One region of the Pacificimonas sp. ICDLI1SI03 genome, then DNA from elsewhere that is predicted to be linked to it. Evidence: predicted binding sites of a transcription regulator. Region 1 holds the regulator's gene; each other region holds the start of a gene.

Region 1 (5,860 bases):
ATCATCCAGGGACTTCGCCACCGCGACTTGCCGCTGCACGGCGTACAATTCCATCCTGAGAGCATTGCGACCGAGCACGGCCATGCACTGCTCAGGAACTTTCTGGAGCTTGCGGGACTGGCGGAATGAAGCTTCCCGACCCTTCCCGGCCGCTCGACGATCCCGAAGCTGCCTTCGACACCATCCTATCCGGCGGTCTGGACGATGCCGAAATCGGCCGCTTTCTCTTGCAACTGGCGAAGCGTGGGGAAACGGTGGCAGAAATCGTCGCAGGCGCGCGCGTCCTGCGCGCGCGCATGATATCCGTCGACGCACCGGAGGGGGCCATCGACGTGTGCGGCACCGGCGGCGACGGTATGCACACCCGCAACATTTCGACCGCCGTGGCGATCATCGTTGCCGCCTGCGGAGTTCCGGTCGCAAAGCACGGCAACCGGGCGGCATCATCACAGTCGGGCGCCGCGGATGTGCTCAGCTGCCTTGGCCTCGATCTTGATCTCGCCCCTGACCGCGTCGAGGCTTCAATCCAGGAGGTCGGCATCGGCTTTCTGTTCGCCGCCCGTCATCATCCGGTTATGGCGCGGGTCGCCTCCGTGCGGCGGGCACTGGGGCGGCGAACCATTTTTAACCTGCTGGGACCAATCGCCAATCCGGCTGGCGTGAAGCGGCAGTTGGTCGGCGTGTTCGCCCCCGGCTGGACAGAGCCGCTAGCAGAGGCATTGCGCGATCTGGGCGCCGTCAGCGCCAGTGTCGTCCACGGGGGCGATGGGCTGGACGAACTGACCGTCACCACGGGTAGCCGCGTCAGTAGCCTGACCGAGGCCGAAGTGACGACGAAGACCATCACCCCCGCCGAGGCCGGGCTGGCACAGCACGATATCGACGCAATACGCGGCGGCACACCGAAGGAGAACGCCGATGCGCTCATCCGCCTGCTGGACGGTGCGCACGGTGGTTATCGCGATATCACTGTCATGAATGCTGCGGCGGCCCTATGCATCGCGGGCGTTTCCGGCGACCTGAAATCCGGCGCCGCAAAAGCAGCCGCCGCCATCGACGAGGGCGCGGCACGCGACAAGCTGGATCAATGGAGGGCCTTTCGATGAGCGACACGCTCAAGGAGATAATCGCCTATAAGAGAGAGCAACTGATTGCCCGCAAAACTGCCGTGCCGCAGGCGATCCTCGAGGCGAAGGCGGCGACCATACACCCACCGCGCGGCTTCATCGCTGCTCTCGAAGCGGTGAGCGGCCGGCACGCATTGATCGCAGAGTTGAAAAAGGCCAGCCCGTCCAAGGGGCTCATCCGCGAGGATTTCGAGCCGGCAAAGCTGGCACGCGCCTATGTAAACGGGGGCGCCGCCTGCCTTTCGGTTCTGACAGAGGATAAGTGGTTCCAGGGATCCGACGAAATTCTGCGTACGGTTCGCGGCGGTGTCGACCTGCCGATCCTGCGCAAGGATTTCATCGTCGACCCCTATCAGGTCATCGAGAGCCGAGAGATGGGGGCGGACGCCATCCTGCTGATTATGGCGGCGCTTAACCGCTATGAGGCGCGCGACCTGGAAATGCTCGCCCGGGAGCAGGGCATGGATGTGCTCGTAGAGGTGCACAACGAAGAAGAGCTTGAATTGGCCCTTCGCCTGAAATCGCGCCTGATCGGCATCAATAATCGCAATCTGAAAACGCTGGAGGTCGACCTGTCGACGACCGAGCGCCTCGCCCCCCTTGTTCCCGCCGATCGGCTGATTGTCGCGGAAAGCGGGCTTGCCCGCATCGATGATCTGGACCGCCTGGCGAATGCCGGTGCGAAGGCATTTCTGGTTGGCGAAACGTTGATGCGGCAGGATGATGTCACCGCCGCCACGCGGAGGTTGATCGGTGCCTGATCTGACGCATCTGAACGCGGACGGTGCGGCGCAGATGGTGGACATCTCGGCGAAGGCCCAGACCAAGCGTATCGCCGTGGCGGCAGGTCGGATTTCGATGTCTGCGGAGGCGCGCGATGCGATCGCCTCCGGTTCGGTGCCAAAGGGCGACGTTCTGGCCGCGGGCCGTATCGCCGGCATCATGGCGGCCAAGAAAACATCCGAACTCATCCCGCTGTGCCACCCCCTGCCGCTCACCAGCGTCACCATCGAGCTGCAGGTGGATGATGGCGGCGTGTCGGCAGAGGCAATGGCGACCACCACTTTTGGCACCGGTGTCGAGATGGAGGCGATGACCGCCTGCTCGGTCGCACTCCTGACGATCTACGACATGGCCAAGGCGATCGATAAGGGAATGCGGATAGAAAACCTGCACCTGAAATCGAAAAGCGGTGGCAAGTCGGGGGACTGGCGCGCGGAGAATGCTTAGCTTCGAGGATGCGTACGACCGGCTTTTGTCGGGAATTGTACCACTTGCCGCAGAGGATGTGCCGCTTGAGGCGGCGCGGGGACGGATTCTTGCGGCGCCGCTGATTGCAAAACTGACACAACCGCCCTTCGCCGCCTCGGCAATGGACGGATATGCCATCCGATGGGCGGATATGCCCGGCCCATGGACAGTTCGGGGCGAAAGCGCAGCCGGGGCGGGGTTTGCCGGCTCCGTCGAAAAGGGCGCCGCGATCAGGATATTTACAGGCGCTCCGGTTCCGGGCGGCACAGATACCGTGATCGTTCAAGAGGATGTGGAACGATCCGGCGATACGCTGACCCTGAAGGGGGGCGGCCCGCCAGAAATCGGCGCACATATACGGCCCGAAGGCAATGACTATTCCAACGGCCAGGAATTGCTCCCTGTCGGCAGTCTCGTATCTGCCCCTGTCGTTGGTCTGGCGGCCAGTGCGGGACATGCCCGGCTTCAGGTGCACGCCGCCCCGCGCGTCGCGATCATCGCCACCGGTGACGAACTGGTGCCCCCCGGAACGCCGCCGGGACCATCCCAGATTGTCGCCGGCAACGGCCCAATGATCGCCGCGGCCTTGGCCGCGGCAGGCGCAGATGTTGAAGATTTCGGCATCGTTCCGGATGATCGCGCGCAAATCCGCGACGCATTGATGCGTGCATCTAAATTCGACATCATCATCACCATCGGCGGCGCCAGCGTCGGTGACCATGATCTCGTCAAGGACGCTCTCGATGACGCCGGCGCCACGCTCGATTTCTGGCGCATCGCCATCAAGCCAGGCAAACCTCTGATTGCAGGAACTCTCGGCGCTGCCCGCCTGGTCGGGCTACCGGGCAACCCGGTCTCCGCCTATGTCTGCATGCTTCTCTTTGTCAGACCGATGGTTTTGGCCCTTCGCGGTGCGGATCCAGCGTTGGGCGAGACCAATGCACGGCTTGGCCAGCCCCTTCCGGCGAACGGGGACAGGCGCGATCATCTGCGTGCCACCCTCTCCGGCGACGTTGTGGCGCCGCTCGCAACACAGGACAGTGCGCAATTGGCGGCCCTGGCACGCGCGAATGCGCTGATCATACGTCCGTCCCATGCAAAACCCGCCACCACCGGCGAGTCGGTGCCCGTCCTGATACTTGACAGGACCTGATTTACCCCCTACCCGTTCTTCTATTGTTCATGGGAACGGAGCGCGAACGATGTTGACGGCGAAGCAATTCGAACTGTTGAGGTTCATCGACGAACGGTTGCGGAAGACCGGCGTTTCTCCTTCTTTTGAAGAAATGAAGGCAGCTCTCGATCTCAAGTCGAAAAGTGGCGTTCATCGGCTTGTCAGCGCCCTCGAGGAGCGGAAGTTCATTCGCCGCCTCGCGAACCGCGCGCGTGCGCTGGAGGTTCTGCGTATGCCCGAAGCCGAAGTAAGAAAGGTCGATTTCGGCGCCAAGCCGAAGAGTGTTCGGGCGGCCAACGATTCAGAACCGGATATCGTCGACATCCCGCTTCACGGCCGTATCGCCGCAGGTCAGCCCATTGAAGCGCTAGAGACCACGGAAACCCTGAGTCTGCCTACGTCCCTGCTGGGGAAGGGCGATCATTATGCGCTGGAGGTGTCCGGCGATTCCATGATCGAGGCCGGGATCTTTGACGGCGACTACGCCCTTATCGAACGGTGCGACGATGCCCGCACGGGTGACATCGTCGTGGCCCTGGTCGACGATAATGATGCAACCCTGAAGACGCTCAACAAGAATGGCGACATGATCCGGCTTGATCCTGCCAATAAGGACTACAAGCCGCAAAACTACCGCGCCAGCCAGGTGAAGGTGCAGGGCAAGCTGGTTGGACTGCTGCGGCGGTACTGACCGAGCTTTCGGCCGCGATATACAGCTACGCCGGGGCCGGCGCGGGCATCTGCGTGGCACTCCGAAAATTCATTTGAGAAATTCACCGCGAATTCATCGGATTCTTGCGATAGGAATAGCTACCTAGAGTGAGGAATCGCCTTTTCGATGTACGGTCATATAAAGTTTGCCATTGCCGCAGGCATTGCGGCCTTCATGTCGATCCCTGCCCTATCCGCGCCTGATGGCGCAGCGCTGTTCAAGACACGCTGCGGCGCCTGCCACTGGGATCCTAACGTTCCCGGAGAGAAGGTACGTCTGGGTCCTTCGCTGACTCGCCTGTCCGGTCGCGAAGCGGGAACCGCTGATTTCAAGCGCTATTCCCCGGCCATGAAGGCATCGAATATCGTCTGGGGGCGCGACAGCCTCGACGAATATCTGAACGACCCCAGAAAGACCGTGAAGGGAACCACAATGGCCTTTCCCGGTTTGAAGAAACCAGACGAGCGCGCGGCGGTCATATCCTATGTCCTGCGCGCCGGTAAGTAGGAGTATTTCCATGAAATTCCATAAGCCCTTCATAGCGGCCGCCCTCGTTTCGATGGCAGCCCCCCTCAGCATCCTTGTTGCGACGCCCGCTTCAGCGCAGGCCGCGACCGATAGCGACACAAAGGCCGCGTCGGCCTTTATCGACGGTTTGGCGGAAGACGCATTTGGCGTGATCCGCTCGGGCGACGCGCAGTCGCCGCAGACGCAGGAAGAACTGCGCAAGATGCTCGCCAGCAATTTCGACGTGAACTATATTGGCCAGTATCTGATCCGCCGCCACCGTCAGGACATCAGCGACACACAGTATCGTGAGTATATGAAGGTCTTCCCGCAATGGGTCGTCGCTACCTACACGAATAATCTGTTCGCTTTTGAGGATTCCGAACTGTCGGTAACGCGTGCCGTTCCGCGGGGAAGCCGCGGCGATGTTGAAGTCTACACGCGCATCACGCCGAAATCGGGCAACCCGGTCGATGCCGTCTGGCAGGTCCGTAAAAAGGGCGGCAGTGATTTCAAAATCCGCAACCTGAAGGTTTCCGGCGTCAATATGGCGCTGACGCAGGAACAGGATTTCAACGCCTATATCAGCCGCAATGGCTTTGACGGCCTTGTCACATTGATGAAGAAACGCATCAGTTGAGGTCCCGCCTCTCGACAGGTGAGGCCGCCTATGTGGACCCGTCGGCCCAGCTTTATGGCGACATAGAGCTGGGCCGTGGTTCATCCGTCTGGATGAATGTGGTCATGCGATCGGAGGCAGCGTCGATCCGCATCGGCGCCATGACGAACATACAGGACTTCGTCATGATCCACACGGATCCAGGCGGCCCTGTCACGGTAGGCGAACATTGTTCGATCACCCACAGGGCGACCCTTCATAATTGCACGATAGGTGATAATTGCCTGATCGGCATCAATTCCACCATTTACGGCGGCGCTGTGATCGGGAACAACTCCATCGTCGGGCAACACGCCTATGTGAAGGACGGCACGATCGTCCCGCCGAACAGCATCGTCGTTGGCAGCCCGGCAAAGGTCATTCGTACGCGCGAAAATTGGCTCGCGAACCGGTTGAATGCTGCCATCTAT
Region 2 (5,860 bases), 1.6 Mb from region 1:
CGGCGGACTGGAAGCGGGTCAGCTCCTCCCGCATCCACGAGGATTCCGTGCTGGCCAGGCGGCGCTCCATATTGTGGATGACGCCCTCGAACGGCTTTTTCACGTCATAGGATTTGCGGCCGTCCTGAAAGCTGAGCGTGATCGGCTTTCCCTTTGTGCCGAGGAGGACCATGTCGCGCGCATCCTGGGGCAGATCCTCCCACGGGGTGGCGAGGTCGAAGCCGCCCGCCTTCGCCACGGATTTCAGCACCTGCATATAATAGGGGGAGGGCGGCTGCGATTTCGCCCAGGGGACGACGGCGCCCTTTTGCAGGCTGAGCTTTGTGTTGGGGACGATCAGGTCAGGGTCGAAATAGGGCTTTTCGCCAATGCCGTCGCATGCCGGGCAGGCGCCATGCGGCGAGTTGAACGAGAACAGGCGCGGCTCGATTTCGGGAATGGTGAAGCCGGAAACGGGGCAGGCGAATTTCTGGCTGAACAGAACGGCATCCCGGGGCGGGTCGCCCTCCTTCACCACGGGTTCCGCAATGGCGAGGCCGTCGGCCAGCGACAGGGCGGTTTCCAGGGAATCGGCAAGGCGGCTTTCAATGCCGGACTTCACGACGATGCGGTCGACGACGATTTCGATGTCGTGCTTGAATTTCTTGTCGAGTTTCGGCGCATCCTCAATGGCGTAGATCTCGCCATTTACCTTCACGCGCTGAAAGCCGGCGGCCTGCCATTCGGCGAATTCCTTGCGATATTCGCCCTTTCGCCCGCGCACGACGGGGGCGAGCAGCAGCAGGCGCGTGCCGTCCGGTTCCGACATGATGCGGTCGACCATCTGGCTGACCTGCTGCGTTTCGATGGGGAGGCCCGTGGCCGGGCTGTAGGGAATGCCGATGCGCGCCCATAACAGGCGCATATAGTCGTAAATTTCGGTGACGGTCGCGACGGTGGAGCGCGGGTTCTTCGACGTCGTCTTCTGCTCGATGGAAATGGCGGGGCTGAGGCCCTCTATATGGTCCACATCGGGCTTCTGCATCAGTTCCAGAAACTGGCGCGCATAGGCGCTGAGGCTCTCGACATAGCGGCGCTGCCCCTCTGCATAGATGGTGTCGAACGCCAGCGAGGATTTGCCGGAGCCGGACAGGCCCGTCATCACGATCAGGCTGTCGCGCGGCAGATCGATGTCCACGTCCTTAAGATTGTGCTCGCGCGCGCCGCGCACCGATATCGTCGTCAAGGCCATGAGGTGTAGGTTTCCGGTTTGTTCTGGTCAGCTGGAACTAGCGCCTGCCAGCGCCGCGGGGAAGAGCAGAGGTGGGGATTGGCTGCTGCTTAGTCAAAGGCCGGTGCCAGGAAACGACCGCCGCCTGTATTCGGCGCACGGCCATCGCGCCCGCGCCCTCTTGTGAACGGACGCATCCCGCGCTTTGCAGTGCAGGATGACAGGCGTTGCAATCATCTTGGCGGGACTGGGGCTGCTGATCGGCAGCTTCATCGGGGTCGTCGTGGAGCGGTGGCCGCGTGGGGAGGGCTTTGCGCGGGGGCGGTCGCGGTGCGATGGCTGTGGCCGCACGCTGAACGCGGCGGAGATGGTGCCGCTGTTGTCCTGGCTGTGGCTGAGGGGGCGGTGCCGTACATGCGGCGCGCGGGTTTCGCCGCTGTTGCCGTTGCTGGAGATCGGCGCGGCGGCGATTGGCGGCATTGTGGGCATCACGCTGGAGGGGCTGCCCGGCGCAGCTGGCGGCGCGGAGGGGTGGCTGCATCCGGCCTGGCTGGCGGCGGTGTCGGTGCATATGGCGTGGTTGGTGCCAGTGTCGCTGCACCTGGCATGGGCGCCGTTCGGATGGGCGCTGCTGTGCCTGGCGGCGCTGGATTACCGAGCGATGTGGCTGCCGGACAGGCTGACCCTGCCGCTGCTGGCATTGGGCCTGCTGATCGGCGCGGCAAAGGGGCAGGCGGTGCTGGCGCTGGCGGGCGCAGGAATCGGCTGGGCGCTGCTGGTGCTGGTAGGCGGGCTGTACGAACGCGCGCGCGGCCGCGCGGGACTGGGCGGCGGCGATCCGAAATTGCTGGCGGCGATCGGCGCCTGGCTGGGGCCGGGGGCGCTGCCGCTGGTCATCGTCGCCGCCTCTGTGGCCGGACTTGGCGTCGCAATGTCCATGAAAGTCGCGGGTCATGAGGTCGGCGGGGCCACTCGGATGCCCTTCGGTACACTGCTCGCCCTAGGGGCGGGCGGGTATTTTATCGCTCTGGTACTGGGGGGAGCGCCGGCGTTTTCGATTTTGGGGTGACGTGGCAGAACGTGGGGTGAGGTGGCCGAACGTCGGCGCGGCAGGCGGCGGTCCATGTGGGGGCATTAGGAAAAATTAAGGATACGCAGCCAGAGACGGGGCATCGGCCTCGTATTGCCGGTGATTTTGGCGCGCCATTGAAGCGAACTTATGATGTGAGCATTTTCACCCTATTCGCTGCGAACGTTCTTGTCCTGATCGTCACGGCCTTCGCATTCGGGGCCGCCTGGCATGGCCAGACCGGCAGGCTTTATTGGCCCTCCTGGATTGTGGCGAACGTCATGCTGGTCGCGGCCCTCCTGCTGCTGATGTTCGCGCCCAGTAGTCGGGCGGGCCTTGCCATCGCCCTTGGCAATTGCCTGCTGGTGGCCGGATTCGGTTTTCGATGGCGCGCGGCGCGCCAGTTTGCGATGCGACCTGCACCCCTTGCGCCGACATTGGCGCCGGCCCTGCTGGCGGTGGGCCTGTTCGCGTTGCCGGACCTGGTGGATTATCGTGCCACCTACACGGCCATCAACATGATGCTGACGGTGCAGGCGCTGGCGACCGGATATGAATTCTGGCGCGACAGGCGGGATGGCCTGCCCTCCCGCTACGGTCTGGTCCTGACCTATTGCCTGATCGCCGCGTCGTTCGCCGCGCGCGTGGCACAGGGCCTGGTCATCACCCATGATTTCGGCAGCTATTTGCCGCAGGACCTCATGCTGGAGATCCATCTTTACGTGGCGCTGATCTATACGACGGGCAGCGCCGCCTTTCTGTTGTCGCTGGTTTATGAGCGTGGCGCGCTCGACCTGCGGCGGGCGGCCCTGACCGATCCGCTGACCGCGCTGCCCAACCGCCGTGCATTCGAAGCGCGGCTGGAGAAACATATTGCCGAAGACGACCGCAACTTCGCCGTCATTCTGATCGACATCGACCATTTCAAGGCGGTGAACGACCGCTATGGACATGCTTCTGGCGATACGGCCCTGCGCGCCTGTGCCCATATATGCGCGCAGCAATTGCGTCCCTGCGACTTCATCGCCCGGATAGGCGGCGAGGAGTTCGCCGCCGTTCTGCCGGACGCCGATGCCGCCAGCGCCTATGCCGCGACCGATCGGATCCGTAGCGCCGTCGAGGCCTGCCACATCACCTCGCACGGGCAGACATTTAGACTGACCCTGAGCGCCGGAATGGTTCATGCCGCACATTGCGGCGGCGGCTTCGACGATCTGATGCGAAAGGCGGATGCCGCGCTGTACCGCGCAAAAGGCGGAGGCCGAAACAGGATCGAACAGGCGGCCGCATAGATTCGCCGCCTGAACCGGTTTGCGGTGCCCGGCAGCCGCACGACGTCACGGCGGTCGCGATTCTGAAATAGTTTGTCACATTCGCGGCAGGGCTGGGAAACAGGGCAGTTCCTATATCGCTATTGTCCGCACAGGACGGCCTGCCCGAAGCGCGCCCGGTCAACCGACGCACGAATTCCTGGCGGCGGCGCGCGCAAACACCATCGATTCGTGCCCGCCGGCGTCTGCCCTAGCGTTTATTACACGGCCGCTGCGGCCACACGAACATATCGCTGATGAAATCAGCCCCTTGGCTTTGGCAGGGCCTTGAACGAAATTGAGAAGAAATCGGAGATTTTATGAAGTTAGTTCTATTGTGTTTTGCAGGGCTTAGCCTGACCGCATGTGCCGGGTCCCCCCTTTCCAATTCTGCCGAAAACCGCGCCCAGTTGAATTCAAGTTCGGAGCGGACCTATTCGAAGTGCATGTGGACGAAGCCGCGCTGTGCGCCCGGCCTCGCGCGAACACCGGGCGCATAACGCCCCCCTCCAAATTATCCTTGGCATGAGCAGTTAGGCCGATAAGCGGGCGAAACGCTGAAGCGCGGAGATACTGACGGGCCGTCAGATCCTGCGACTTTTCGAACCTTTGCATGCCAAGGAGGAGAGGCCCATCCCCCGTTCCACATTCATCCCATCGCTCGCCGCACTTTGCGGCGGCAGCGCCATGGCGCTGGCCCTTGCCGGGTTTCCCGCGGCGGCGCAGTCCTCCACCCTGGTATCTGCCGAAGTGATGACGGATTACAGGGTGCGAGGATTGAGCTGGAGCGACGGTGAGACGACGGCGCAGGGCTATGTCGGTCTGCCCATATCGTCCCGACTGGATGCCTCTATCACGGCCACGGCGCTGCGCGAGTCCAGCCGCCACAGTGGCAGTGATGCCGGAGTCGATCTGGCGGCCTATTATGGCGACCGTGCCGGGCTGTTCGACTGGTATGGCGGTGTCGTCGGACATTTGTTCGCGGGCGCAGAGGGATCCATGGACTATGCCGAAGTCCGCGCGGGCGGCAGCGTGACGCTGGGGCCGGCGGCCGTGGACGTGTCGGCATCCTATGCGCCCTCGCAGGACGCCATTGGCGGCAGCAACCTCTATGGCCGTATCGGCGCACAAGCCGGCATCTGGGGCAGTCCCATCACCTTTCGCGGGCATGTCGGCAGATCCACCGGATCGGTTGACGATCCGGTGCGGGCAAATCGCTTGCGCCCCGGCGGCGATTATACCGACTGGTTATTGGGCGCAGATTATGTGCTGGGGCCTTTCCTTTTCGGTCTGGCCTATACCGACACCGACATCGATGCCTCCGAAGCGGTCCCGGCTGGACTTGGCCGCGATGCGGGTTCACGTATCGTTGCGCGCGCGCGGTTCGATTTCTAGACCTTAGCTATCGGCGCGAAAGCTTTGAGAGGAGCCTGATATGCCGAGCGAGAAAGTGACCATCCGAACGCGGGATGGCGAATGTCCCGTGCATGTGATGATTCCTGCCGGTGCCGCCGGTGCGGGCGAGTGGCCTGCCGTGATCCTCTACATGGACGCGGGCGGCATACGGCCCGGCATTGCCGCCATGGCACAGCGTCTGGCGGATGCGGGATATATCGTGCTGCTGCCTGACCTGTTCTATCGCTATGGCCATTATGACCCCTTTGTGCCCGCAGAGGTTTTCGCCGGCGACATGCGCGCGATCCTGGGGCCGCTGATGGCGACGACGGGCAATGACAAGTCCGCCGAAGATACCGGGTCGCTGCTGACCTATCTGGACACGCGCGCCGATGTGAAGGGGCGCAGGATTGGCGCGGTGGGGTTCTGCATGGGCGGTGGCATGGCCATCGTCGCTGCTGGCACCTACCCGGATCGCTTTGCGGCGGTGGCAAGCTTTCACGGCGGCAATCTGGCGACCGACGCGCCGACCAGTCCGCATTTGTGGGCATCGCACCTGTCGGCGGAAGTCTATGTCGCCGCCGCGGAGAACGATAATAGCTATCCGCCCGAGATGGCCGAACGGTTTGAAAAGGCGCTGGCCGATGCGGGCGTGTCCTATGCCACCGACACCTATCCGGCCGCGCATGGCTGGATGATGCCGGATTTTCCTGTGTATGACGAGGCCTCCGCCGAGCGGGGCTGGGAGGAAATGCTGGCGCTGTTCGAGCGGGCGCTGGGCGACGCGACTGAGTAGCGCGCCTTAGCGCTTTTCCACCTGATGCTTCTTTGACGCGGCGGCGGCTCGTTGCCACGGCCAGCAACCCTCTATCTCTG
Region 3 (5,860 bases), 650 kb from region 1:
GCCTGCACCTGACCGTTCAGCGTCTGGCCGTATCGCCAGCGGCGCGCTTCATGGCTGATCCTGCAATCCGCGCGCAAGCCGGGATGCCCCCACCAGGCTTATGCCTGCCTGCTCGGCGCGCGCGTCAATATCTGACAGCGCATCTATCGTCGCGGCGGTGGGGCGTGCATAGCCAATGGCATAGCCACGGCGCTTTGCCGTGGCGAACAATGCAGACAAGTTCGTCTCTATATTGGCGGAAGTCGCCGGCTCGTCCAGAAACCGGTCATTTGACTGCGCGGGTACGCCAGCGTCGCGCGCAGTCTCGGCAGCGACGCTGCGCGCCGATGCACGGGCATCGATATAGGTCAGGCCGCGCATGTGAAGCGCCTTCATGACAGGCCGCAGCGCCGCTGCATCCTGGGTAAAGGCACTGCCCATCATTCCGGTCGTTCCGTCCATGTCGTCGAACCGGTCAAGCGCCCATGCCAGTCGCTCGAGATTTTCCGAAGCGCCTGAATTCCGCAGCAGGGTGTTCTCACCCGGATTGATGCGCGGATAACGCTGTGGCTCCATAGGGACTGACACGAAAACCTCGTGACCGTCCGCATGTGCTTTCACGGCGAGGTTTGGCGACACTTCTGCATAAGGCGAGAAGGTTAATGTGACGCCCTCCGGCAGATCTTCGATGGCGCGGCGAGAGGCGGCCGCATCGGGACCGAGTTCAGTCATCACGATAGCAACCAGCGCGCCCTCGGGCAGAGGTTCTGCCATGGGGTCCGCCGCCGGTGCCGACGTGCCAGCGGCTGCGCGCGTGCCTTGGCTAACGGCGTTTTGGTCTAAAGCGCGGGGGCCTGCATCTGACTGCACATCTGGCACCGGCGCCTCTTCATTCGAAGCGAGAAAGTCACGCGACCCTGCACCTTCCGAAGCGGTGAGAGGGAAGGGCTGCAACAATTGCACGAACAACGCGGATAAACCGGCAAACAATATTCCGCCGCCCAGCACGATCAGGGCCACGCGTCCGGGCGCAGGTGAACGGCGTGCGGGCAAGGGTCAGCGTTCCGCGCTGGCCGTCTTTACCTCAGCGCCGCCCAGTCGGCCGAGCATCTTCACCGCATAGTCCAACTGATAATCCTCAACGCCTTGCTTTTCCAATTCCTCGGCGCTGACATCGAACCGCGGATTGTCCTTGTCGTCGCTCTCGATCACGCTGTCATCGTCCAGCTTCTCGTTACGAAGTGCGCGGCGAAGGTCGCTTTCGCGCACGACGCGGCGGTCGCGAACATGTTCGTCCGACAATTGCGGCACGATGATGTCGGGTTCGATGCCCGCTTCCTGAACCGATCGGCCGGACGGGGTATAATAGCGCGCGGTGGTGAGGCGCAGGGCCGTGTCTGTCGACAGCGGGATAAGCGACTGCACCGAACCCTTGCCGAAGCTGCGTGCCCCAAGGATGAGCGCGCGGCGATGATCCTGCAGCGCTCCCGCGACGATCTCCGAAGCCGAAGCCGACCCCTCGTCGACAAGAACGATCACTGGCTTTCCATCGGTCATGTCCTCATCTCGCGCGAAATAGCGCTGTATATTATCCTTGCCGCGGCCGCGCTGGGAAACGATCTCTCCACCATCGTCCATGAATGCGTCGCTGACCTCTATGGCCTGATCGAGCAGTCCACCCGGATTGGACCGCAGATCGACGATGAAGCCCAGCAGATTGTCGCCCAGTTCCTTCTCGATCGCGTCGATGGCGTCGCGCGTGGCCGGGCCGGTCTGCTTGTTGAAGGTTGAAATGCGGATGACGCCAACATTGTCCTGCGTTTCCCATTTCACCGGCTTCAATTCGATGATCGCGCGGGTCAGGGTCAGCTCCAGGGGTTCTTCCTCGCCCTGACGGACGATCGTCATGCTGACGGGGGTTCCCGGCGGACCCTTCATAAGTTCGATGGCCTCCTCCAGCGAAAGACCGTAGATCAGCTCGTCGTCGATATGGGTGATGTAGTCGCCCGCCTTGATCCCGGCTTTTTGAGCCGGCGTGTCGTCCATGGGCGCGATGATCTTGACGACGCCCTCCTCCAGGGAAACGGACATGCCGAGGCCGCCATATTCACCGTCGGTCTGCGTCCGCATGCGGTCGAAGTCGCTGGCCGCGAGAAAGCTGGAGTGCGGATCAAGGCTGGCCAGCATGCCGTCAATCGCGCCTTCGATCAGCTGCTCCTCCGTCACCTCATCAACATATTCGGTACGCACGCGTTCGAAGATATCCATCAGCTGGTCCAGCTGCCGGAAAGTTTCGGATGATGTATTGGCGGCCTGTACACTCGTTTGAGTGGGCACGAGCGCGGCCATGCCAATGGGCAGGAACGCATAGAGGATGCGGTGTTTCATAGCGGCGAATTAGCCTCCGGAAAAATACAGGCTCTGCTTATAACAGGAGAAGGATGAACGTGACATAGCCTCTTACGTCGGTTTATCGACCGTCCCCTTGGTCCATGTCGGAACAGTGCGGCTGTCCGCCGCACTGTCGAACTGCTGCCGTCGTCCATCAGCCCTAAGTGAAGGAAGCTGACATTCCGAAGTTAGATCCCTTCGTCATGACGCTGGCCAGCGCGGTGGTCGCCGCCTCGCTGCTGCCGGTTTCCGGTGCGCTCGCCGATGCGATGGACATTCTCGCTTACGCCTTGATCATGTTCATGTTCTTCTTTCACGGCGTACGGCTGCCGTTCGACGCCATCCGTCGCGCGGTAACCAACTGGCGCCTGCATGGCCTGATCCTGGTGCTGACGTTCGTTCTGTTTCCGATCGTCGGCCTGCTGATTTCCGGTGTAGCGACATATTGGCTGCCAGCGGGAATTGCGGCTGGTTTACTGTATCTTTCGCTGGTACCGTCGACGATCCAGTCGTCGGTCGCTTTCATCGCCGTCGCCAAAGGCGATGTGGCAGCGGGTGTCGCATCGGCGGCGACGTCGAACATTCTGGGCGTTGGGCTGACCCCGCTTTTAGTGGGTGTGCTGCTGGGGGCAAATGGGGCGGGGATGGGCGCCGACGGGACGATGAAGGTCGTCGCGCTGCTGCTGGCGCCGTTTCTGCTTGGGCATCTGTCGCGGCGCTGGTTGGCCGATTGGGCCGCCAAGCGAAAAAGGCTGCTGGGGCTGGCAGACAAGAGTGCGATCGTCCTGATTGTCTATACGGCATTCTCCGCCGCGGTGCTGCAGGGGATATGGACGAAGCTGGGGCCCGTCAGCCTTTTCATGCTGATTGCAATTTGCCTGGTCCTACTGGCGGTTATGAACGCACTTGCCTGGCTGGTATCGGTGCGCCTTCCGCGCGATCAGCGCGTAACGATGCTGTTTTGCGGCACGCAGAAATCTCTCGCCGCCGGAGCGCCCATGGCCAGCCTGTTGTTCGCGGCATCGGCGGCGGGTGAATTGCTGTTGCCCTTGATGATTTATCATCAGGCGCAGCTGGTGCTCGCCGCTATTCTCTCTTCGCGGCTTCTGCGGGACGGCAATATGCGCTCTTTTTGAGGACAAATCCTCATGACAATCGGCGGCGTTTACCTTGTTCCCTGACGCGGAATTAACCTTGTCGGTGCTTAGTTAGCGGCGATCAGGGGCACGTTGATCGAGATTTGGATATGACCGGCTTTACCACGGGCGACGCATTCTACTGCCGCGCCTTCCCGATACTTACTCTCATATGCGTCGTGACGGGCGTTGCCACCTATGCGTGGGGCCCGCCCTCTGTTGCGCTGAATTGCTTCCTTGCCGTGGGCTTTGGCGTTCGTCTTAACGGATATATCGAGCGTCGCCGCTTCGAGGAGGCAGAGCGACAAGCAAGCGCCGGGTGGGCACGATTGAGGAGTCCCGTACAAGCCGGATGACAGGCGCCCGGATGGGCAAGCCCGGCCTGCCGGACGCTACCTCAGCTTCCGCCCCACCCAGATCACGCGACCGATGATGTCGACACTGTCGGGTGAGCAATCGCCGACGTCCGGATACATATTATTGTCGCTGGTGATGCGTATATTGCGCGATGCGGGGCTGCGCGTCACACGCTTTACGATCAGCGTATCTTCGGTCCGCATGACGTAAATTCCGTCCCGCAGCCGATCGACGCCATCGCCCCGGTCGACGAGGATCGGATCTCCGTCGCCCAGCGTGGGCAACATGGAATCTCCCTGAACCTTAATGACCGACAACAGTTCAGGGCCGCTCGACGAAATGCTTCTGACCCACCGATCCTGGAACGCGAGGGAGCTTTCTGCCGCTTCCTCCTCCTCCGTCAGCGCACCGGCACCTGCGGACGCACCGATGGCAGCGAAATACGGCACCAGAACATAATCGTCCGCGCTATGCGCTTCGCCGGCCCGAACGGCGCGCCCGGCAAAGCTGCGCGGCCCGCCCAGCTGCCACTCAGGGACGTCGAAATGCGCTGCCAGCCTGCGCCGGTCCTCTTCATCCAGTTTGCGCGGTACGCCGCGCTTTATAAATTGCTGAATATAAGCAGGATTGCGTCCCAATAGACGCGACAAGGACGTGTAATCGCCGCCGCCAGCGCGGATCAGCGCGTCCAGGCGCTCCCTGACCATGGTCGAGTCGTTCACATTTCACTCCCGATTCGCTGCGCCACATTAGAACAAAAAAGGAACATAATCAACGCGATCGTTTTTCCCCTTTCAATGTAGGATTTGGGATGGGATCATTATGTGCCTACGATAATAGGAGAACACAATGACTCTTTTAACGCTCATAAATCGGTGCATCGAGCAAACAGGTGTCAGCGCAACGCGCATTGGTAGGGAGGCACTGGGGGATCCCCGGCTGATTGCCGATATTCGCCGCGGACGTGAACTAAGGCCACACACTGAAAAGAAATTACTCACTTATCTCAGCGCGGTCGAAAGCCAGGCGGGGCAGGGGGAGTAATGGTGCGACGCCGCAAAATCGTACCAGCGTCTATCGCATCCGTGCTTCGCAGCGTACCCGATCGATCCAGAGACGGCCACATAATCACCCGCTCGCGCGGTGGAGATAGGAACTTTCCTGTCATGGATGTGGTCGATGTCACCTCCTCACCCTGGGCAAGCGCCACGTTTGAAGGAACGCAGCACCGTATCTGCCTTTCGATCAGCGGGCGGGAGGCCGACGTGGATGCACTTGCCGCCGCTGTCGAAGGCGATCTTTCCGCAGCGGATCTTGAATTCGGCGGAGGAACTTTGATCGAGATCGTGAGAACGAACACCGACAAAAGCGTCGACGGGAAAGGAAATGCAATCAGCCTGCTGGAATTTACCGCTCTCAGCGTTCTGGATTAAGAGTTGCTGTTTTCCATGTCGCGTTCCGGCGCCTGCGTAGCGACGGGACCTCCGCCCTCACTGCCTTTCGGCTTATCGGGGTTTTCACTCTTCCCGGCGGCTTTTCCTTCGCCGGGTGCAGCGCCCTTACCGGCGGTGAATGTGGCAAAGGCCGCTGCAAGGGCTGCTCCGGCAATATCCCGACCGATACCGTCGACGGCAGTGCGGACGGCGGATTCGATGCGCGCCTCGGAAGCACCGGAGGTGACGTTCAGTTTGGCCCGGCCAGTCTTTGCTTTCAGAACGTTGGAAAGACCATCGAGGCCGTCTTTCCGCAGAGCGAGACTGGCCTCATCCAGCCATAGGGCAAGGGAGGCTTCTACCTTGCCTTGCCAGCTCTTGCCGGTGGCCTTCAAAAGTTGAGAGAGTTCCGGCGGAAGACCGGGCCTCGGTGCCTTTTCCTCTGCGAAGGTTTCTTTTCCGGTCTCACCAGGGTCTGCCCCGGCGGCATCATGTCTCGTCGCTGCCAACGCGGCCTCCGCTTTCGCCAGCTTTTTTTCAGCCTTTGCCAATGCGCGCTCAAGC
Region 4 (5,860 bases), 1.5 Mb from region 1:
CGTGGATGCGACTGGGCAGACTGCGCGACCGGGCATCATCTCCCTCGACGATCCCACCCTTCCCGATCTGATCGCGCGCGCGACGCATATCCTGTCCTCGACACCCCCCGCCGATGAAAGCGACCCGGTACTGGACCGTTATTCACACGATCTGAGCGCGACGGAGGCCTGGGTCGGCTATCTTTCCTCTACCGGCACCTATGGCGACACGCAGGGCGCATGGGTGGATGAGACGGCGACGGTGGGCGCGGGGCGGCGCGGGGCGCGAATTGCCGCCGACCTGGGCTGGCAGGCGCTGGACCGGCCGGTCGCGATATTCCGCCTGCCCGGCATATACGGGCCGGGCCGTTCGGCGTTTGACCGACTGCGGCAGGGAAAGGGGCAACGCATAGATGCGCCAGGGCAGGTTTTCAGCCGCATCCATGTGGACGATATTTGCGCGGTCGTGCGTGCGGCAATGAAGCAAGGGTCGAGCGGAATTTATAATCTTTCCGATGACGAGCCGGCCCCGGCATCGGATGTCACAGCCTATGCGGCGCGGCTGCTGGGAGTGGCGGTGCCGCCGCTTATCCCGCTGGAGGAAGCGCGGCTGTCGCCCGCCGCGCGCGGATTTTACACGGAGACGCGGCGCGTCGCCAATGGCAGGATGAAGCGAGATTTGCTGCCGCGCCTTCGCTATCCTGACTATAGAAGCGGTCTTGCGGCCATACATATGGAGGAAACCCAATGAAATTCGGTATCGGCCAAAGCCCCAAACGCCTGGAAGACGACCGCCTGCTGACGGGGGCCGGGCGCTATACCGACGATCTGCAGCCCGATGGCTGCGTCTATGGTGTAACCGTGCGCTCGCCCTATGCCCATGCACGGATTGCCGGCATCGACACCGCTGCGGCACGGGAGATGCCCGGCGTTCTGGCGGTCTATACCGCCGAGGACATCGCCGATTATGGCCGCATCCCCTGTCTGTTGCCGCTCGCCGGGCCGGGGATGGCGGAACGGCCCCTGCTGACGGGGGACAAGGTCCGTTTCGTCGGCGATGGTGTTGCCTTCGTGGTGGCGAAAACGCGTGATCAGGCGCGCCTGGCGGCGGAAGCGGTCGAGGTCGATTATGACGAACTGCCCGCCGCGCATTCCATCGACGCCGCCTTGAAGGAGGGCGCGACGAAATTATGGGAGGAGGCCGGCAGCAACAAGCTGTTCGACTGGGATGCAGGCGACGCGGAAGGGGCGGATGCCGCCTTTGGCAAGGCCGCGCACGTCACGAAATGCCGCCTGATCCAGAATCGCATCGCGCCCAGCAGCATGGAGGTTCGCGCCGCCGTGGCGGAATATGATGCGGACGCGGGATTCACGATCACTTTTGGCAGTCAGGGTGTGGTCAGCGCCCGAAAAGACCTGTCGGCCATGCTGAATATCGACAAGGAACAGCTGCGGGTCGTTACGCACGACGTCGGGGGCGGCTTTGGCATGAAGGGGTTTCTGTATCCCGAATATGGCCTGGTGCTGCACGCGACGCGCGATCTGGGCGTTCCCGTCAAATGGACCGGCGAACGCGGCGATGCGTTTCAGACCGATGTCCATGGCCGGGCCATGGTGTCGGAAGCGTCGCTGGCGCTGGACGCCGATGGCCGTATTCTGGCGATGAAGGTTGAAAGCTGGGCGGATCTGGGCGCCTATCAGTCGCAGTTCGGGCCCGGTATCCAGACCTTTGCCGGCGGCTGCATCATGGGCGGCGTCTATCGCATCCCCTCAATCCACAATCTGGTGCATGGCGTCGTCACGAACACGACCCCGATCGATGCCTATCGCGGCGCGGGACGTCCCGAATCGGCATATACGATGGAGCGCCTGATCGAGGCGGCGGCGCACGAAATCGGCATGACAACAGACGAGATTCGGCGCCGCAATCTGCTGCTGCCGGACGAACTGCCGCATCAGAACGGCCTGGGCCTGACATTCGACGTGGGCAATTTCCCCGCCCTGCTGGATGGCGCGCTGGAGCGGGCGGACTGGAACGGATTCGATGCCCGCAAGGCCGAGGCGGCCGGGCGCGGCATGCTCTATGGTCGTGGCATTGGCTTTTACGTGGAGATTGCCGGCGGCGGCTCCACCGAGGAATTTGCCGACATCCGCATCGCAAAAGGCAAGGTACATGCCGCCATCGGCACGCAGTCGAACGGCCAGGGGCACGAGACAGCCTATGCGCAGGTCATCGCCGAGCGACTGGGCATCGACCTGGAGGACGTGCTGATCGAACAGGGCGATACGCAGCGGATGAACAGGGGCCATGGCACGGGCGGATCTCGCTCCATGGTGTGGGGCGGCGCGGCAGGCCTGTTCGCCGCCGATCAGGTGATCGACAAGGCGCGCAAGCTGGCGGAAGCGGACCTGGGCGGCGACGTCGATTTCGACGAGGGCGTATTTCGCGCGCGCGGGTCCAACGAAACGCGCAGCCTGTTCGAACTGGCAGAGGCGCATCCGGGCGAACTGGATGCGGATGGCAGTTTCAAGACCGAACACCCGACGCCGACATTTCCCAATGGCTGTCACATCGCGGAGGTCGAGCTGGACCCCGCCACCGGCATCATGAAGGTGACACGCTATACCGTGCTGGATGATTTCGGGACATTGGTGAACCCGGTTCTGGTCGAGGGACAGGTGCAGGGCGGTGTCGCCCAGGGTCTGGGGCAGGCCATTCTGGAAGAGGTCGTCTATGATGAAACGGGACAGCTTCTGACCGGCAGTTTCATGGATTATGGCATGCCCCGCGCCGACGACATGCCGCTGGGCATGACATTCGACACGCTGCCGACGAAGAGCCCGAACAATCCACTCGGGGCGAAAGGGTGCGGCGAGGCGGGCACGATCGGCGCCATGCCGTCGATCATGAACGCCCTTGTCGATGCGCTGGGCGGCCAGCATGTCGATATGCCCGCAACGCCGGAAAAGCTGTGGCGTTTGGCGCAGGGCATGGAGATGCGGCAGGCGGCTGAATAGGCGCCCGACGGATTGGGGGGCTGACGTGCGGCCCCCCCCGTGATCCCCGCCATCGCGGAACGGATCGACGACTGTTTGTCGCAGTTTACCGATGTTTATCGACTCTGCTGTCGATAGAACATAAGCTGAACGAATGGCGCAATTGGACACTCGGGAAAAGCTGGCGATCCTTGCGGACGCGGCGAAATACGATGCGTCCTGCGCTTCATCGGGCACATCGAAGCGGGACAGCGCCGGCGGCAAGGGGCTCGGCTCGACGGAGGGTATGGGTATCTGCCATGCCTACGCCCCCGACGGCCGTTGCATATCGCTGTTGAAGATTTTGCTGACGAACAGCTGCATTTTCGATTGTCATTATTGCATCAACCGCAAAAGCTCGAACGTCCGTCGCGCGCGTTTCACGGTCGAGGAAGTGGTGCAGCTGACGCTGAACTTCTACAAGCGAAATTATATCGAGGGGCTGTTTCTATCGTCGGGCATCATCCGGTCGTCGAATTATACGATGGAACAGATTGTCGAAATTGCCCGGCAATTGCGCGAGGTTCACGATTTCCGCGGATATATTCACTTAAAGACCATCCCGGATGCCGACCCTGAATTGATGCGCGCGGCGGGCCTTTATGCCGATCGCATTTCTATAAATGTCGAATTGCCGACGACGAATGGTCTGAAGCGACTGGCACCGGAAAAGGATGGCGGCCGTATCGAGGGTGCGATGGGCGGAATGAAAACCGCTATCGAAGACGGCCGGGACGCGAAGAAGCGCTATAAATCCGCGCCGAAATATGCGCCTGCGGGGCAATCCACCCAGATGATCGTCGGGGCGGACGCGGCGAGCGACGGGGACATCATTGTGAAGGCGTCCAGCCTGTATGATCGGTTTCATATGCGGCGGGTCTATTACAGCGCCTTCAGCCCGATCCCCGATGCCAGCGCGGTGCTGCCGCTGAAATCGCCGCCCCTGATGCGCGAACATCGCCTGTATCAGTCGGACTGGCTGATGCGCTTTTATGGCTTCCAGCCGCGCGAGGTGGTGGCGGCAACAGATGATGGCATGCTGCCGCTGGATATCGATCCCAAGCTGGCCTGGGCGTTGAAGTTTCGCGAAAGCTTTCCGGTGGATATAAACCGGGCGCCGCGAGAGATGCTGTTGCGCGTGCCGGGCCTTGGCACGAAGGCCGTGGGCGCGATCCTGTCATCGCGGCGCTATCGCAATTTGCGGCTGGAGGACGTGGCGCGCCTGACACAGTCGGTGCGGAAAATTCGCCCCTTCATTTCCTGCGTGGGATGGTCGCCCGGCAAGACCACGGATCTGGCCGACCTGAAAGCGTTGATCGTGCCGAAGCGGGAACAGCTGGAACTGTTTGCGGCTTGATGCGCCGATGCGCTGTGTAACGCTGGAACATGAAGAGGATTTTGACGGGTGGCGCACTGCTGCCCGCGCCCTCGCGCTGGCGAATGTACCGCCGGAGGATGTGACCTGGCAGGTGGGCGACACGGCGCAGGACCTGTTCGGTGACGAGGCGGTGTTGGAGGACAATAGCCGGGCCACCCTGACCGTGCCAAAGCCGTTCCTGCAACTGGCCCAGAGCGTGATCTGTCATTCTGAGCGGGAGCGGTTTGCCCTACTGTACCGGATGCTGCTGCGGCTTCAGAAGAACCGGGAGGCGATGCAGGATCGTGCGGATCCGCTGCAGAAACGGTTGGAGGAACTGCGCAAGTCGGTTGCCCGCGACATTCATAAGATGCGCGCTTTCGTCCGATTCAGGGAGGTGCAGACCGACGGCGAAACGCGGTTCGTCGCCTGGTTCGAGCCGGAACATCATATCGTCCGTACCAATGCTCCGTTTTTCCAGCGCCGCTTCGCCAGCATGAACTGGTCGATTTTGACGCCGGAACTGTGCGCGCATTGGGACGGCGAAACGCTGTCTTTTACCGAGGGGGCGACGAAGGCCGACGCCCCGGCGGGCGACCTGGTCGAGGAAACGTGGAAAACCTATTTCGCCTCTATCTTCAATCCTGCGCGGATGAAGGTGAAGGCGATGACGGCGGAAATGCCGAAGAAATACTGGAAAAACATGCCGGAAAGCGCGCTGATCCCCGGCATGATCGCAGGTGCGCGGGCGCGGGAGGTCGATATGGTGAAAACTTCCAGAGAGGGCATTGCCCGCGCCGGTGAGAATCGCACGAAATCATTGTCGGCCCTGCGGGAGGAGGCAGAGGGATGTCGCCGCTGTGACCTGTGGAAGCCGGCGACGCAGCTGGTGTTCGGAGAAGGGCCGGTCGATGCGGCCCTGATGCTGATCGGTGAACAGCCGGGCGATCAGGAGGATCTGGCCGGGCGGCCCTTCGTCGGGCCGGCGGGGCAGTTGCTGGACCGTTTCCTGTCGGACGTCGGCATCGACCGTAGTGCCACCTATGTCACCAATGCCGTCAAGCATTTCAAATATGAGCAGCGCGGCAAGCGCCGCATCCACTCCAAACCGAATGGCGGCGAAATCGATGCCTGCCGATGGTGGCTGACGCAGGAAATCGACCTCGTGCAGCCGAAAGTGACGGTGGCGCTGGGGGCCAGCGCAGCGCGCGCGATGCTGGGTAAAACCGTCACGATCTCAAAGACGCGCGGGGCCGCCATCGAACTGCCGGACGGGTCGGAAGGATGGGTGACGGTGCACCCCAGCTATTTGCTGCGCATCCCCGATCAGGGCCGGGCAGAGGAGGAGCGGGCGCGATTCAGGGAAGACCTGGCGACAGTGAAAGCCCGCGTGGCGGCGCTGACCTGATCGGGGGTCGGGGGCTTGTCCGGGCGGTGAACCTTCGTTAAGCGTTCATCTTTCGTTCCGCCGGTGAAAGCGCAGCATGA

The links. Region 1 encodes LexA, which represses DNA repair genes until DNA is damaged. Its sites were predicted from a motif close to GTTCCNCNCTTGTTCT; they were not measured.
Region 2: the regulator LexA is predicted to act here: its motif matches at 1,241-1,256, upstream of uvrA (excinuclease ABC subunit UvrA).
Region 3: the regulator LexA is predicted to act here: its motif matches at 4,615-4,630, upstream of ACSMXM_RS04535 (S24 family peptidase).
Region 4: the regulator LexA is predicted to act here: its motif matches at 3,113-3,128, upstream of ACSMXM_RS08950 (putative DNA modification/repair radical SAM protein).

Annotation. Positions count from the first base shown of each region.
Region 1 covers NZ_JBSQAU010000001.1:300,563-306,422, reverse strand. Annotated here, with positions in the region: gene ACSMXM_RS01480 (anthranilate synthase component II) at 1-129, shown strand, start outside; gene trpD (anthranilate phosphoribosyltransferase) at 126-1,106, shown strand; gene trpC (indole-3-glycerol phosphate synthase TrpC) at 1,103-1,888, shown strand; gene moaC (cyclic pyranopterin monophosphate synthase MoaC) at 1,881-2,357, shown strand; gene ACSMXM_RS01460 (molybdopterin molybdotransferase MoeA) at 2,350-3,531, shown strand; gene lexA (transcriptional repressor LexA) at 3,581-4,243, shown strand; gene ACSMXM_RS01450 (c-type cytochrome) at 4,391-4,771, shown strand; gene ACSMXM_RS01445 (MlaC/ttg2D family ABC transporter substrate-binding protein) at 4,782-5,411, shown strand; gene ACSMXM_RS01440 (gamma carbonic anhydrase family protein) at 5,408-5,860, shown strand, end outside.
Region 2 covers NZ_JBSQAU010000001.1:1,874,608-1,880,467, reverse strand. Annotated here, with positions in the region: gene uvrA (excinuclease ABC subunit UvrA) at 1-1,231, opposite strand, end outside; gene ACSMXM_RS09150 (prepilin peptidase) at 1,428-2,279, shown strand; gene ACSMXM_RS09145 (GGDEF domain-containing protein) at 2,435-3,571, shown strand; gene ACSMXM_RS09140 (TorF family putative porin) at 4,277-4,984, shown strand; gene ACSMXM_RS09135 (dienelactone hydrolase family protein) at 5,025-5,780, shown strand; gene ACSMXM_RS09130 (DUF1622 domain-containing protein) at 5,787-5,860, opposite strand, start outside.
Region 3 covers NZ_JBSQAU010000001.1:947,869-953,728, reverse strand. Annotated here, with positions in the region: gene ACSMXM_RS04560 (precorrin-2 dehydrogenase/sirohydrochlorin ferrochelatase family protein) at 1-77, opposite strand, end outside; gene ACSMXM_RS04555 (divergent polysaccharide deacetylase family protein) at 49-1,032, opposite strand; gene ACSMXM_RS04550 (S41 family peptidase) at 1,036-2,367, opposite strand; gene ACSMXM_RS04545 (bile acid:sodium symporter family protein) at 2,535-3,506, shown strand; gene ACSMXM_RS04540 (hypothetical protein) at 3,617-3,862, shown strand; gene ACSMXM_RS04535 (S24 family peptidase) at 3,899-4,585, opposite strand; gene gp17 (tail completion protein gp17) at 4,907-5,296, shown strand; gene ACSMXM_RS04525 (hypothetical protein) at 5,293-5,860, opposite strand, start outside.
Region 4 covers NZ_JBSQAU010000001.1:1,830,242-1,836,101, reverse strand. Annotated here, with positions in the region: gene ACSMXM_RS08960 (Rossmann-fold NAD(P)-binding domain-containing protein) at 1-730, shown strand, start outside; gene ACSMXM_RS08955 (xanthine dehydrogenase family protein molybdopterin-binding subunit) at 727-2,997, shown strand; gene ACSMXM_RS08950 (putative DNA modification/repair radical SAM protein) at 3,131-4,372, shown strand; gene ACSMXM_RS08945 (UdgX family uracil-DNA binding protein) at 4,380-5,780, shown strand; gene ACSMXM_RS08940 (DNA recombination protein RmuC) at 5,857-5,860, shown strand, end outside.